One region of the Rubrivivax sp. JA1026 genome, then DNA from elsewhere that is predicted to be linked to it. Evidence: predicted binding sites of a transcription regulator. Region 1 holds the regulator's gene; the other holds the start of a gene.
What was found. Region 1 encodes sigma-54, which starts transcription at its own class of promoters, with help from an activator protein. Its sites were predicted from a motif close to TGGCANGNAANCTGCTTT; they were not measured.
Positions count from the first base shown of each region.

Region 2: the regulator sigma-54 is predicted to act here: its motif matches at 1,922-1,939, upstream of glnA (type I glutamate--ammonia ligase).

Region 1 is NZ_JAALCQ010000007.1:192,282-199,513, reverse strand. Features, by position in the region: gene G5B56_RS13515 (amidase) at 1-1,481, shown strand, start outside; gene G5B56_RS13510 (hypothetical protein) at 1,467-2,102, opposite strand; gene G5B56_RS13505 (DsbA family oxidoreductase) at 2,291-2,929, opposite strand; gene G5B56_RS13500 (class I SAM-dependent RNA methyltransferase) at 2,926-4,161, opposite strand; gene G5B56_RS13495 (RNA polymerase factor sigma-54) at 4,369-5,871, opposite strand; gene lptB (LPS export ABC transporter ATP-binding protein) at 5,882-6,640, opposite strand; gene lptA (lipopolysaccharide transport periplasmic protein LptA) at 6,640-7,232, opposite strand, start outside.
Region 2 is NZ_JAALCQ010000003.1:188,938-196,169, forward strand. Features, by position in the region: gene G5B56_RS07340 (hypothetical protein) at 1-320, opposite strand, end outside; gene glnA (type I glutamate--ammonia ligase) at 420-1,835, opposite strand; gene G5B56_RS07350 (molybdopterin-binding protein) at 2,058-2,852, opposite strand; gene G5B56_RS07355 (EI24 domain-containing protein) at 2,849-3,712, opposite strand; gene G5B56_RS07360 (TIGR00266 family protein) at 3,756-4,571, opposite strand; gene crcB (fluoride efflux transporter CrcB) at 4,714-5,085, shown strand; gene gshA (glutamate--cysteine ligase) at 5,102-6,613, opposite strand; gene aroQ (type II 3-dehydroquinate dehydratase) at 6,736-7,188, opposite strand.

The sequences.
Region 1 (7,232 bases):
ACGCCACCGCGCTGGCCGATCTGGTGCGCCGCGGCGAGGTCTCGCCGCAGGAGCTGCTGGACCTGGCCCGCGCCCAGGCCGAACGGGTGCAGCCACGTCTCAACGCCGTCACGCGCTGGCTGCCGGCGCTGGCCGAGGCCCAGCTGGCGCACGGCGCCGCCGGTCCGCTGGGCGGTGTGCCGTTCGTCGTCAAGGACAGCGTCGCCGATGTCGCCGGCGTGCCGACGAGCTACGGCAGCCGCGCCGGCGAACGCCTCGTGCCACCGGTGCACGCCGCGGTGCTGCGCCGGCTGCTCGACGCCGGCGCGACGGTCTTCGCCAAGACCAACCTGCCGGAGTTCGGCCTCAAGGGCGTCAGCGACTCGCGCGCCTTCGGCCCCGTGCGCAACCCCTGGGACCCGGCGCGCCACGCCGGCGGCTCCAGCGGCGGCTCGGCGGCGGCGGTCGCCGCCGGTGTCGTGCCGATGGCCGGCGGCAACGACGGTGGCGGCTCGCTGCGCATCCCGGCGGCGTTCTGCGGGCTGTTCGCGCTGAAGCCCTCGCGCGGGCGCATCTCCAACGGCCCGGGTCTGGGCGAGGTCTGGTTCGGCGCCTGTTCGGAAGGCGTGATCTCGCGCAGCGTGCGCGACAGCGCGCTGGCGCTGGACATCCTCTGCGGCCCCGAGCCCGGCGACCCGTTCACCGGCGCCGCGCCGGCCGAGCCCTTCGTCGCCGCGCTGCGCCGGCCGCCGGCGCGGCTGCGTGTGGCGTTCTCGACGGCCTCGCCGCTGGGCACCGCGGTCGACGCCGAGGCCGCGGCGGCGGTGCAGGCCGCGGCGCGCCGGCTCGAAGCCCTGGGCCACCACGTCGAGGAAGCCGCGCCGCCCGTCGACGGCCATGCGGTCGCGGCCTGTTATCTGCAGCTCTACGCGGCCCAGGTGCCGGCGGTGATGGCCCAGGCGCGTGCGCTGGGCGCGCGCGACACCGAGTTCGAGCCGCTGACGCGGGTGATGGCCGCCTACGGCCAGCGCCTGGGCGGCGCGGCGCTGACCGCCGGCCTGGCGCGCTGGAACGGGTTCGCGCGCACGCTGGGGGCCTTCTTCACCGCCCACGACGTCTGGCTGACGCCGACGACCGCACGGCCGGCGCTGCCGCTCGGCGCGCTGGAGCCGTCGCCGGCCGAGGCCCGGTTGACCGACCTGCTGCTGGCCAGCGGGCTGCTCGCGCCGCTGGCGCGCTGGGGCGCGCTCGACACGCGTGTGCAGCGCCTGTTCGTGCAGAACCTGGCGCCGTACCCGTTCACGCAGCTCGCCAACCTGGCCGGCGTGCCGGCGATGAGCCTGCCGCTGCACCGCACGCCCGAGGGTCTTCCGCTGGGCGTGCAGGCCGTGGGCCGCCAGGGCGACGAGGTGACGCTGCTGCAGCTGGCGGCCGAGCTCGAGGCCGATGCGCCTTGGTTCGACCGCCTGCCGCCGATCGCCAGCGGTTCAGCCGCCCAGTGAGAACGGCAGCAGCGACCGTTCAGTGCCGAAAGCCAGCCGGTCGAACAGGCCGTAGACCGCGACGCCGCCATCCCAGGCGCTGGAGATGACGACCCGGGTGATGACCGCGCTGCCGGCCGACACCATCAGCACCTGCCAGCTGCCCCAGGCCGGGTCGCCGGGGTTCAGCGGGTAGCGCGTGCGCTCGAGCAGCCGGTTGCCGGCGTCGTAGGCCTCAATGAAGGGCCGCGCCGTCGGGTTGCCGAAGTACTCGGGCGGCAGCACCGGCTGGGCGTCGATCGACACCCATTGCTGCGGCTTGTCGAAACGCGCCTCGATGCCGCCCTGGCGCGCGTCGAACAGGCTCAGCTGCGGCGGCGCGACCACCGACACGCCGTTGGGCGCGCTCTCGATGCCCCAGGCCGAGCGTGCGTAGCTGCTCCAGCGCCGCGGCGGGCTGGTGCTGATCGACGCGAAGTGCACGCCCTTGGCGGCGTACTGCTCGTCGATGACGGTGCCGTCGGGCACGTCGTCGAAGGTGATGATCGTCGGGCGGGCGAACGGCAGCGGCGGGCGCGGCCGGAACAGGTCGGTGCGGTTGGGTGCGGGCACGGAGCCCAGCAGGTCCAAACGGGTGGCCATGATCGATCTCCTGGTGCGGACAACGGTCGCCCGGCGGCCGGACGACTGCGCCGCGGGGCCCGTCGAGGCCATGCTCGGCCGCACCGCGGCCCGCCGCTTGCGCTGTGTCAGCGAAGCCCGGGGCACCCCCCAGCCCGCAGTCGGTGCGCCGGCGCGCGGCGAGGTGTCGCCGCGGCCGGGCCGGCCGTTCAGCGGCCGGCGGCGATCTCGCGCAGCGCCTGCTCGAAGACCTCGGGCGGCTGGCCGCCGGAGATCAGGTGGCGTTCGTCGACGACGACGCCGGGCACCGAGCGGATGCCCAGCGCCAGCCAGCGCTGCTCCTCGGCGCGCACGGCGTCGGCGAACTCGCCGCGTTCGAGCACCTCGCGGGCGCGGGCCTCGTTCAGCCCGACGCCGGCCGCGACCTGGGCCAGCACCTCGGGGTCGCTCGGGTTGCGGCCTTCGCCGTGGTAGGCGGCGAGCAGCGCCCGCTTGAGGTCCAGCGCCCGGCCTTCGAGACCGGCCCAGTGCAGCAGCCGGTGGGCGTCGAAGGTGTTCCAGATGCGCGTGCGCTCGCCGAAGGCGAAGCCGACCGCCGCGCCGCGTTCGGCCAGCGTGCGCCGCACGGCGGCGAACTGCTCGGGCGCGCCGCCGTACTTGCGCTGAAGATGTTCGTCGATGGCCTCGCCTTCGGGCGCCATGTCGGGGTTCAGCTCGAACGGGCGAACCTCGATCTCGGCCTCGATCTCGCCGGCCAGGTTCTCGAGCGCCCGCTCCAGCGACGCCAGGCCGACGGCGCACCAGGGGCAGACGACGTCGCTGACGAAGTCGATGTGCAGACGCTTCATGCGGCCTCCTTGTTGGACCCGGCAACCATGTCGAAGCGGAACAGCCGGCATTCGATGGGCCCGTTCCACATCGGCACGCGCCGGCTCTCCTTCAGCCGCATCAGCGACGGCAGCTTCATCTCCGGGCTCAGCACCCAGGCCGTCCAGCCGGCGTAGCGGCGTTTCCAGTGCGCGGCCAGCGCGCCGAAGAACTCGGCCGACGAGCCGCCGCCGTCGAAGCCTTCACGCGCGCCGCCGGGCGCGTCGCCGCGGGCGCTGCCGCTGCCCTTGGGCGCGATGCGCTCGCCGTACGGCGGGTTGAGCATCAGCGTGCCGCGTTCGGCCGGCGCCGGGCGCTGCAGCGCGTCGGCAGTCTTGAAGGCGATGGCCTGGCCGACGCCGGCGTTGGCGGCATTGCGCGCCGCGAAGTCGGTCATGCGAAAGCTCACGTCGCCGGCGAAGACCTCGACCGCAGGCGCGTGCACACGTTCGCGCGCGGCCTGCTGCAGCTCGCGCCAGGCACCGAGCTGGTCGCGGAAGGGCAGCAGGCGCTCGAAGGCGAAACGGCGCTTGATGCCCGGGGCGATGCCGCAGGCGATCTGCGCGGCCTCGATGGCGATCGTGCCGGCGCCGCAGCAGGGGTCGAGCAGCGCGCCGTCCTCCTCGCGGCCCTGCCAGCCGGCGGCGGCCAGCATCGCCGCGGCCAGCGTCTCCTTCAGCGGCGCCTCGCCCTTGACGCCACCGGCGCGTTCGTCGCGCCAGCCGCGCTTGAACAGCGCCTCGCCCGAGGTGTCGGCGTACAGCGTCGCGTGCTCGGGGCCGACGTACAGCTGCAGCGACAGGTCGGGGTGGCGGGTGTCGACGCTGGGGCGTTCGCCGCTCGTTTCGCGCAGCTGGTCGCAGACGGCGTCCTTCACGCGCAGCGTCGCGAAGTTCAGGCTCTTCAGCGGCGAACGCTGCGCCGCGACGTCGACACGCAGCGTCTGGCGCGGCGTGATCCAGTCGTCCCAGCGCACGCGGCGCGCGAGTTCGTAGAGCTCGTGCTCGTCGCGGTAGGGGCCGTCGATCAGCGGCCACAGCACACGCTGGGCGAGCCGGCTCTCCAGGTTCAGCGCCATCGCGGCGCGGGCGTCGCCGTCGACGAAGACGCCGCCGCGCACGGCCTCGGTGCGGCAGCCGGTGATGCGGGCGGCCTCGTCGGCCAGCAGCGGCTCGACGCCACCGGCGCAGGGAAGGAACAGGGAGACGGTCATGACGGCGGCGCGACGGACGAAAGCGCTGGACTGTAGTCCAGCTGCGGCGGCGGCGGCGGCGCGTTGTGGCGGAGGACGCGGAGGACGGGGTCAGGTCTCGCGAGACCTGACCCCGGGCTGCCCGGGCTGCCTCAGCTGCGGCGGCGGCGCGTCGCGGCGGAGGACGGGGTCAGGTCCTGCGGGACCTGACCCCGGGCTGTGGTCGCGTCAGATCGCCCGGCGCAGCGAGGCCGGCGCGATCTTCAGCGCCTCGCGGTACTTGGCGACGGTGCGGCGCGCGACCTGGATGCCCTGCTCCTCGAGCATCTGCGACAGCTGGCTGTCCGACAGCGGCTTGCTGGCGTCCTCGGCCGAGACGAGCTGCTGGATCAGCGCCCTCACCGCGGTGCTCGACGCGTTGCCGCCGGCCTCGGTGTTCAGCGAGCTGCCGAAGAAGTACTTCAGCTCGAAGGTGCCCTGCGGCGTGGCCATGTACTTGGCCGTCGTCACGCGCGAGATCGTGCTCTCGTGCAGGCCCAGCTCGTCGGCGATCTCGCGCAGCACCAGCGGCTTCATCGCGATCGCGCCGTGCGTGAAGAAACCCTTCTGGCGCTCGACGATGGCCTTGGACACACGCAGGATGGTGTCGAAACGCTGCTGGATGTTCTTCATGAACCAGCGCGCCTCCTGCAGCCGCGACGACAGCCCGCCGGCGCCGTTGCGCTGGCCGCGGATCGCCTGGGCGTAGAGGTCGTTGATGCGCAGCTTGGGCATCACGTCCGGGTTCAGCAGCACCTTGAAGCCGCGCCCCGACTTCTGGACGATGACGTCGGGCACGATGATGTTCGACTCGGCCGGCGCGAACGGCCGCCCCGGCTTGGGCTCGCAGGCGACGATCAGTGCCTGCGCTTGGCGCAGCAGGTCCTCGCCGGCGCCGGTGGCGGCGGTCAGCTTCTTCACGTCGCGCCGGGCCAGCAGCTCCAGCGAGTGCTCGCAGATGCGGATCGCGACCTCGCGCGCCTCGCAGCGCGGCGTCGTGCGCAGTTGCAGCACCAGGCACTCGGACAGCGAACGTGCGCCGACGCCGGTCGGCTCCAGGCTCTGCAGCCAGCGCAGCGCGCACTGCAGGCGGTCGGCCAGGGCCTCGCGCTGCTCCTCGTCGTCCAGGTCCAGCATGTCGGCCAGGCGCGCGGCGATGTCCTCCAGCGGGTCGGCGAGGTAGCCGTCGTCGTCCAGCGACTCGATCAGCACGTGCAGTGCCGCAGCGTCCTCGGCCGACAGCCGCATGCCGGCGATCTGGCGCCGCAGGTGGTCCTGCAGCGTGCCGGCGCCGGCGCGGCGCTCCTGCGGGTCGAGGTCGTCGTCGCTTTCGGGCGCGGCCGCGGCCGGGGTCTCGCGGATGCCGTCGAAGTCGTCGCGCTCGGTGCCGTTCTCCCAGTCCTCGCGTTCGGTGGTGCCGAACTCGGCGGCGTCGACCTCGGCCGGTGCCGGCTCGGCGGCACCGTCGCCGTCGTCACGCTCGGCGACGCGGTCGACGGTGGCACGTTCGGCCGGCGGGTCGAACGGTGTCGCCGCGTCCTCGTCCATCTCCAGGAACGGGTTCTGCTCGAGCATCTGCTCGACTTCCTGGTGCAGCTCCAGCGTCGACAGCTGCAGCAGCCGGATCGACTGCTGCAGCTGCGGCGTCAGCGCCAGATGCTGCGACAGGCGGACTTGGAGGGAGGGCTTCATCGGCCGCGCGTCACATCTTGAAATGCTCGCCGAGGTAGACCTTGCGCACCTCGGCGTTCTCGACGATCGCCTGCGGCGTGCCTTCGGTGAGCACGCTGCCTTCGCTGATGATGTAGGCGCGGTCGCAGATGCCCAGCGTCTCGCGCACGTTGTGGTCGGTGATCAGCACCCCGATGCCGCGCGACTTGAGGAAGGCGATGATGCGCTGGATCTCGATGACGGCGATCGGGTCGACGCCGGCAAAGGGCTCGTCGAGCAGGATGAAACGCGGCTGCGTGGCCAGCGACCGGGCGATCTCGACGCGGCGGCGCTCGCCGCCGGACAGCGCCGGCGCCGGCGAGTCGCGCAGCTTCTCGATCGACAGGTCGTGCAGCAGCTTGTCCAGCAGCTCCTGGATCTGCGCCGGCTTCAGCGGCCGGCCGTCCGGGCCCTGCTGCAGCTCGAGCACGGCGCGGATGTTCTCCTCGACGGTCAGCTTGCGGAAGATCGACGCTTCCTGCGGCAGGTACGACAGCCCCAGGCGCGATCGCTGGTGGATCGGCAGGCGCTCGACCGGGCGGCCGTCGATGCGGATCTGGCCGGCGTCGGCACGCACCAGGCCGACGACCATGTAGAAGGTGGTGGTCTTGCCGGCGCCGTTGGGGCCGAGCAGGCCGACGACCTCGCCGGCGGCCACCGACAGGTGCACGTCCTTGACGACGCGCCGCTGGCCGTAGCTCTTCTGCAGGTTCTCGGCTTCGAGCCGGCTGCCCGCGACGGCGGTTTCCATCAGCGCTGGCCCCCGAGCGAGCGCGCCGGCGCCAGCGGCGCGGCCGAGGCCGGCGCGGCCGGCGGCGTGGCCGCCTTGTCGCTGCGCGGGCTCAGCACCGCGCGCACGCGACCGCTCGGGTTGGCACGGGTCGTCTCGCCGCCGGCGACGCTGAAGGTCTCGGCGGTGTTGTCCCAGACGATCTGCGAGCCGGTGATCTCGTCGGCGACGACCGCGCCGCGCAGCCGGCGCACCGCGCCGTTGCCGATGAAACGCAGCGTGTCGGCGCGGCCGTCGTACTCGATGCGGTCGGCCACGCCCTCGACGACCTCGTCGACGCCGTCACGCTTCTGGCGGTAGCTCGCCGGGCGGCCGGCGCTGCCGATGGCGGTGGCGGCGCGGTAGCCGTCGGCCGTCTCGCGCAGCTCGACGCGGTCGGCGCGGATGACCATCGTGCCCTGGGTGATGACGACGTTGCCGTTGAACTCGACGAGCTGGCGCTGCAGGTCGACCGAGCCCGGCCGGTCGGCCTCGACGACCATCTGGCGCTCGCGGTCGGCGCGCTCGGCGGCCGCGGCGGCGCACAGCAGCGCCAGCACCAGCGGTGCGGCAC
Region 2 (7,232 bases), on a different contig from region 1:
TCCTCGCGCTGCAGTTCCTCCTGCAGGATGCGGCGCGCGTCGCTGTCGCGGGCGCGCTGCTCGGCGGGGTCGACGCGGCTGTCGGCCGGCCGGGCGGTGGACGCCGCCGCCGCGGGCGCGGGCCGGCGGGTCTGCACGATCGTGATCGGCGAGCCGTCGATCGTGCGGCAGCCACGGTCCTTGGCCTGCTGCGGCGTCAGCATGTTGGTGTAGCTCTCGGGATTGCCGGGGCAGCGGTAGACGGGGCCGCTGTCGCCTTGCGCGAACGCGGCCGCCGACGTCAGCAGCAGCGCGAGGCCGGCACCTGGCCGACGGAACATGGGCATTACCTCCGTGCGATGGATTGTGGCGCGCCCAAACGAAGAAGGGACGGCAAGCCGTCCCTTCCGCAGACCGTGACGCGCGAGCGCCGCCGGACTTTAGATGCTGTAGTACATGTCGAACTCGACCGGATGGGTCGTCATGCGGAAGCGCGTGACTTCCTGCATCTTCAGGTCGATGTAGGCGTCGATGTACGAATCGGTGAACACGCCGCCCTTGGTCAGGAAGGCGCGGTCCTTGTCGAGGTACTCGAGGGCCTGGTCGAGGCTGTGGCAGACGGTCGGGATCTTCGCGTCCTCTTCCGGCGGCAGGTGGTACAGATCCTTGGTGGCGGCTTCGCCCGGGTGGATCTTGTTCTCGACGCCGTCCAGGCCGGCCATCAGCAGCGCGGCGAAGCCCAGGTACGGGTTCATCAGCGGATCCGGGAAACGCGCTTCGATGCGGCGGCCCTTCGGGTTGCTGACGAACGGGATGCGGATCGAGGCCGAGCGGTTGCGGGCCGAGTAGGCCAGCTTGACCGGCGCTTCGAAGCCCGGCACCAGACGCTCGTAGCTGTTGGTGCCCGGGTTCGTGATCGCGTTCAGCGCACGGGCATGCTTGATGATGCCGCCGATGTAGTACAGCGCGAACTCGGACAGGCCGCCGTAGCCGTCGCCGGCGAACAGGTTCTTGCCGTCCTTCCAGACCGACTGGTGCACGTGCATGCCGGAGCCGTTGTCACCGACGACGGGCTTGGGCATGAAGGTCGCGGTCTTGCCGTAGGCGTGCGCGACGTTGTGGATCACGTACTTCTGCAGCTGCAGCCAGTCGGCGCGCTCGACGAGCGTGCTGAACTTGGTGCCGATCTCGTTCTGGCCCGGGGCCGCCACTTCGTGGTGGTGGACTTCGACCGGGATGCCCAGCGACTCGAGGATCAGGCACATCTCCGAGCGCATGTCCTGGAAGCTGTCGACCGGGGGCACCGGGAAGTAGCCGCCCTTGACCGCCGGACGGTGACCCATGTTGCCGCCGTCGAGCTCCTTGCTCGTCGACCACGGGGCTTCTTCCGACGTGATCTTCACGTGGCTGCCGTCCATGCCGACGTGCCAGTGGACCTGGTCGAAGATGAAGAACTCGGGTTCCGGACCGAAGAAGGCGGTGTCGCCCAGGCCGCTGCTCTTCAGGTAGGCCTCGGCACGCTTGGCCAGCGAACGCGGGTCGCGGTCGTAGGGCTTGCCGTCACCCGGCTCGAGCACGTCGCAGGTCAGGATCAGCGTCGGCTCTTCGTAGAACGGGTCGATGTTGGCGCTGCTGGGATCGGGCATCAGCAGCATGTCGGACGCTTCGATGCCCTTCCAGCCGGCGATCGAGGAGCCGTCGAAGGCATGACCGGCGGTGAACTTGTCTTCGTCGAAAGCGGAAACGGGCACCGAGACGTGCTGTTCCTTGCCGCGGGTGTCGGTGAAGCGGAAGTCGACGAACTTGACTTCGTTCTCCTTCACCAGCTTCATCACGTCGGCAACGGTCTTTGCCATTCAGATCTCCTAGCGGGGGCTCGTGGAAAGGGTTTGGTCTGATCGGGGCGACCTCTCGGTACTTACCCCGAAAGGCGCGCACCAATGTAGCAGAAGGTGTGCCAGCCACCAGGGGGCCGGCGCAGGCCTGAAGCAGGCCGAGGGGCGCGCCACGACGGGGTCACCGACGGTGCACCGCCACGGAATCGCCGAGCGCACCACCAAGGTGCACACCTTGGTGCATCAACGCACCATTTCGTCGCCAAGGCGTGCACCATGGGCCACGGCGCCGGCGCGCAGGGCCTCGAAGGCGGCGTCGACGATCTCGCCGCGGCCCTTGACGCCCAGCTCGATGTGGCGCCCGTGCAGAGGGTGGTCGACGCTCGGCAGGCTGAAGACCTTGACCGGCGCGAAGCGGGTCTCGATCTCTTCCATCAGCGGCGTCAGCGTCGACTCCATCGACCCGAAGACGAGCACCGAACGCTCGCGCAGCGCCACATCCTGGTGCAGATGGGCATAACGCCCGTCGAGCACCGACTCGACCATCGGCCAGGCCATCACCGGGAAGCCGGGCACGAAGTGCACGTGGCCGACCGAGAAGCCGGGAATCTTGTTGTACGGATTGGGAATGATCGCCGCACCGGCCGGGAACACGCCCATGTTCAGCCGGCGGGCGTTGTCGGGGCGGTCGGGCTCGTAGGGCTCACCCTGCTCGGCGGCCATCTCGCGGATGCGCGCGAGGATCAGGTCGCGCGCGTCGGGGTGCAGCGACAGCGGCACGCCGAGCGCGTCGGCGGCGGCCTGGCGCGTGTGGTCGTCGGGCGTCGCGCCGATGCCGCCGAACGAGAACACCAGGTCGCCGCTGGCGAAAGCCTGGGCCAGCGTCTCGCTGATGCGCGCGCGGTCGTCGCCGACGTAGCGCGCCCAGGCGAGCGCCAGGCCGCGTGCGGCCAGCATCTCGATCAGCCTGGCCAGGTGCTGGTCGCGGCGTTTTCCCGAGAGGATCTCGTCGCCGATGATGACGGTGCCGATGTTCATGGCGGTGGCAGCGGGGCGGGGTTGACGGGCACCGGCGGCTCGGCCACCGGCAGGTCGAGGGCGGCGGACTCGCGCCGCAGCCGGTCCAGCGCGTCGAGCGCGAAGTGCGCGAACCAGGCCGATGCGAACGCGAACACCAGCGTGTACAGCCAGACCGAGGCGACGATCAGCACCGGCGCCAGGATCAGCGTCGCGGCGCTGACCGCCCACAGCAGCGTTGGCGCCGCGCCGAGGTAGCCGCAGACGACGCCGATGGCCAGCAGCGGCCAGCGCTGCCCGGCCATGATGCGGCGGCGCTCGTCGGCGTCGGCGTGCGCGGCCAGCACGTCGAAGGTGTAGACGCGGTAGGTCAGCCAGCCCCAGATCAGCGGCGGCAGCACCAGCGCCAGCGGCGGCAGCAGCCACAGCGGCAGGCTCGCCAGCAGCGCGACGACGGCGACCAGCGTCGCCCACAGCGACCAGCCCAGCCCCTGCCACCAGCGCCCGCCGCGGCGGCGCTCCAGCGCCGGGAAACGCCGCGCCGCGACCAGGTCGACGATCGCCGGCGTCACCAGCAGTGCCACCAGCAGCAGCGTGACGACGATCAGCGCCGGCACCGCCAGCGCGACGACGACCAGCGGCGCCACCAGCGCATGCAGGCCCTGGCCGCCCATCGAGTCCAGCCAGCTCAGCGCCGCCGACACCAGTGCCCACTGCTCCAGCGTCGCACGCACCGCGTCGACCGCCGGCTCCCAGAACGCCCAGCCGGCGAACCCGGCGGCGCCGCCGGCGATCAGCAGCGGCAGCAGCGACCAGAGGATGACGCGCGGATGCAGGCAGTAGGCTGCCGCCCGCCAGAAGGCGTCGAGCAGCCGCGTCATCGGGCGGCCCGGGAGTCGGTGGACGGGCGCGGCTGCACGGCGTTTACTCCTCGTCGCCGCCGAAGATGCCGCCGAGCACGCCGCCGGCGGCGGCGAACGGCAGCACCGAGCCTTCCTCGCGCGAGCCGCCGCGCTGGGGCGCCGCGGCGAAGATGCGCGAGGCCAGGCGCGAGAACGGCAGGCTCTGCAGCCAGACCGTGCCCGGGCCGGTCATCTTGGCCAGGAACAGGCCTTCGCCGCCGAACAGCGCGGTCTTGATCTTGCCGACGTACTGGATCTCGAAGTCCACGCCCGGCGTGTAGGCGACGACGCAGCCGGTGTCGACGAGCAGCGTCTGGCCGGCCTGCAGCTCGCGGCGAACCACGGTGCCGCCGGCGTGCACGAAGGCCAGGCCGTCACCGTCCAGGCGCTGCATGATGAAGCCCTCGCCGCCGAAGAAGCCGGTCGACAGCTTCTGCTGCAGCGCGATGCCCAGCGACACGCCGCGCGCGGCGCAGAGGAAGGCGTCCTTCTGGCAGATCAGCGTGCCGCCCATCTTGGACAGGTCCATCGGCAGGATCTTGCCCGGGTAGGGCGCGGCGAACGCCACCCGCTGCTTGCCGGCGCCCTGGTTGGTGTAGACGGTGGTGAACAGCGACTCGCCGGTGACCAGGCGCTTGCCCGCCGACAGCAGCTTGCCGAACAGCCCGCCGCCGGCGTTCTGGCGGCCGTCGCCGAACACCGTGTCCATCGTGATGCCGGCATCCATGAACATCATGCTGCCCGCTTCGCCGACCGCCGCTTCGCCGGGATCGAGCTCGATCTCGACGAACTGCATCTCCGAGCCCTTGATCTCGAAGTCGACGACGTCCATTGCCATGGTGGATTCCTCTCGGGAACGATAAGAGTTGATTCGGCGGCGATGGTACCGAAGCGCCTGCGGCGGCAGCTTGACGCCCCCGGGCACGCCGATAATGCGCCGCCATGTCCGCGCCCGCCCTGCCTCGCCGATGATCGGCTCGATGCTCTCGATCGCGCTCGGCGCCGCGCTCGGCGCGCTGCTGCGCTGGTGGCTGGGGCTGGCGCTCAACGGCCTGTTCCCGACGCTGCCGCCGGGCACGCTGGCGGCCAACCTGCTGGGCGGCTACCTGATCGGCGTGGCGCTGGCGCTGTTCGCGCACCACGTCACGCTGCCGCCGGAGTGGCGGCTGTTCGCGATCACCGGCTTCCTCGGCGGGCTGACGACCTTCTCGACCTTCTCGGCCGAGGTCGTCGTGCTGCTGCAGCAGGGTCGGCTGGCCTGGGCCGGCGCGACGGTGGCGGTGCACGTCATCGGCTCGGTGCTGATGACGCTGGGCGGCTTCGCCACCTACGAGGCGCTGCGCCGCGCCTGAGCGCGCGGCCGGCGCTTCAGCCGCCGACGGTCAGCCGCCCGGGCGACAGGTAGTCGACGCGGTAGTCCTCGAAGGACAGCGTGTCGGCGGCCTCGATGCGGCGCTGCTCCTCCAGCGACGCCAGGGCCTCGGCGCGGAACGCGGCCTCGGTCTCGGCGGCGAACGGCAGCGCCCGCAGCGCGCCCTTGGCCTGCTCGGACTGGGCGAGCACGAAGTCGCAGAACGAACCGCCGAAGTCCGAACGCGCGGCGGCGAGCACCCGCGCCGACGGCGTCGTCTGCAGCCAGCGCAGGCGCTCGTCGGCCTGGGCGACGGCGCGCGCGTAGGCGTCGCCGCCGAGCACCGCGTCGACCTGCTGCGCCAGCGGCAGGCAGCCGGCGACGATCTCGGCGGCCCAGTCGGCCAGCGCCACCGAGCGGCCGCCGCGCTCCAGCCGCAGCCCGGGCTGGCGGCCGGCGGTGGCCACCAGGTTCTGGTTGCGCTTGAGCTCGGCGATCTCGGCCGGCGTGTCCTCGGGGCTGGCGCTGGTCAGGCAGTGCAGCAGGAAGACGTCGATGAAGCGCATCGTCGGCGCGCCGATGCCCAGCGGCTCGAACGGGTCGAGGTCCATGCAGCGCACCTCGACGTACTCGACGCCGCGCGCGCGCAGCGCGTGCAGCGGGCGCTCGCCCGCCTGGATCGTGCGCTTGGGGCGGATCGTGCCGTAGAACTCGTTCTCGATCTGCAGCAGCGTCGTCGACAGCTGGTTGTACTCGCCGCCGGGGTTGCGCACGCCGACCGCCTCGTAGGCCGGGTACGGCCGCGTCAGCGCCTCGTGCAGCGACGCGGCGTAACTCTCCAGGCTGTTGTAGCTGGCCGAGATCGAGGCCTGGGCGTCGCTCTGGTAGCCCAGCCGCCCCATGCGCAGCGAGGTCGCGTGCGGCAGGTGCAGCGAGCCCGGGCCCAGCGGCTCGAGGCCGTGCTCGCGGCCCTCGACGAAACACGCGCCCAGCGCCGGCGAGGCGCCGAACAGCAGCAGCAGCAGGAAGGAGTGGCGGCGGAAGTTGCGGATCAGCGCGAAGTAGTCGTCGTCGTCCAGCCCGGGCAGCGACCAGTTGTAGTGGATGCCGGAGATGGTCTGCATGCGCCGGCCGTAGCGGTGGCCCAGGCCCATGCGGTAGACGCTCTTGGCACGGCCGACGTTGGACGAGCCGTAGCGGCCGATCGGGATGTTCTCGTCGGCCGGCAGCCGGCACGGCATGCTGGCGACCCAGAGCACGTCGTCGCCGATCTCGCGGTAGACGAACTGGTGCACGCGGCGCAGTTCGTCGAGGCAGTCCTCGACGCCGGCGTGCACGCCGGTGATCAGCTCCAGCTGCGACTCGCTGAAGTCGGTGGTGATGTGCGGATGCGTCAGCGCCGAACCCAGCGCTTGCGGGTGCGGCGTCATCGCCAGCGCGCCGTGGCGGTCGGCGCGCAGGCTTTCCTTCTCGATGCCGCGGCGCATGCCACGCAGGCGCTCGGGCGTCAGGGAAATCGGTCGGGACATGGGCGGGCCGGTCTTCTTGCGGAAACGGATTGTCGGCCAAGGACATCATCCCTGCTGGCCGGGGGCGCCCATGGCCGCCGGGGACGGCGGGCGGGCGACGGCGGAAATGGCGGCGCGGGGCGTCAGCCGCGGCGCTGGCGCACCAGGCCTTCGATCGCGAGGCGGTAGCCGTCGACGCCGAAGCCGACGACGATGCCGGCGGCCGCCGGCGAGACGTAGCTGTGGTGGCGGAAGGCCTCGCGGGCGTGCACGTTCGAGATGTGGACCTCGATCACCGGCAGCTCCGCGCCCTTGATCGCGTCGAACAGCGCCACCGAGGTGTGGGTGTAGGCGCCCGGGTTGAACACCACGCCGAGCAGCGCGCCGGCCTTCACCGCGCGGCCGGCCTCGTGCAGCGCGTCGATCAGCACGCCCTCGTGGTTGCTCTGGCGGCACTCGACCTCGACACCCAGCCGCGCGCCAGCGTCGCGGCACAGCGCCTCGACGTCGGCCAGCGTCGTGCGGCCGTAGACCTCCGGCTCGCGCTGGCCGAGCAGGTTCAGGTTCGGGCCGTTGAGGACGAGGATCTTGGGCATGACGCGATCCTAACCTCAGGCCGGCCCGATCCTTGCCTGTGCCC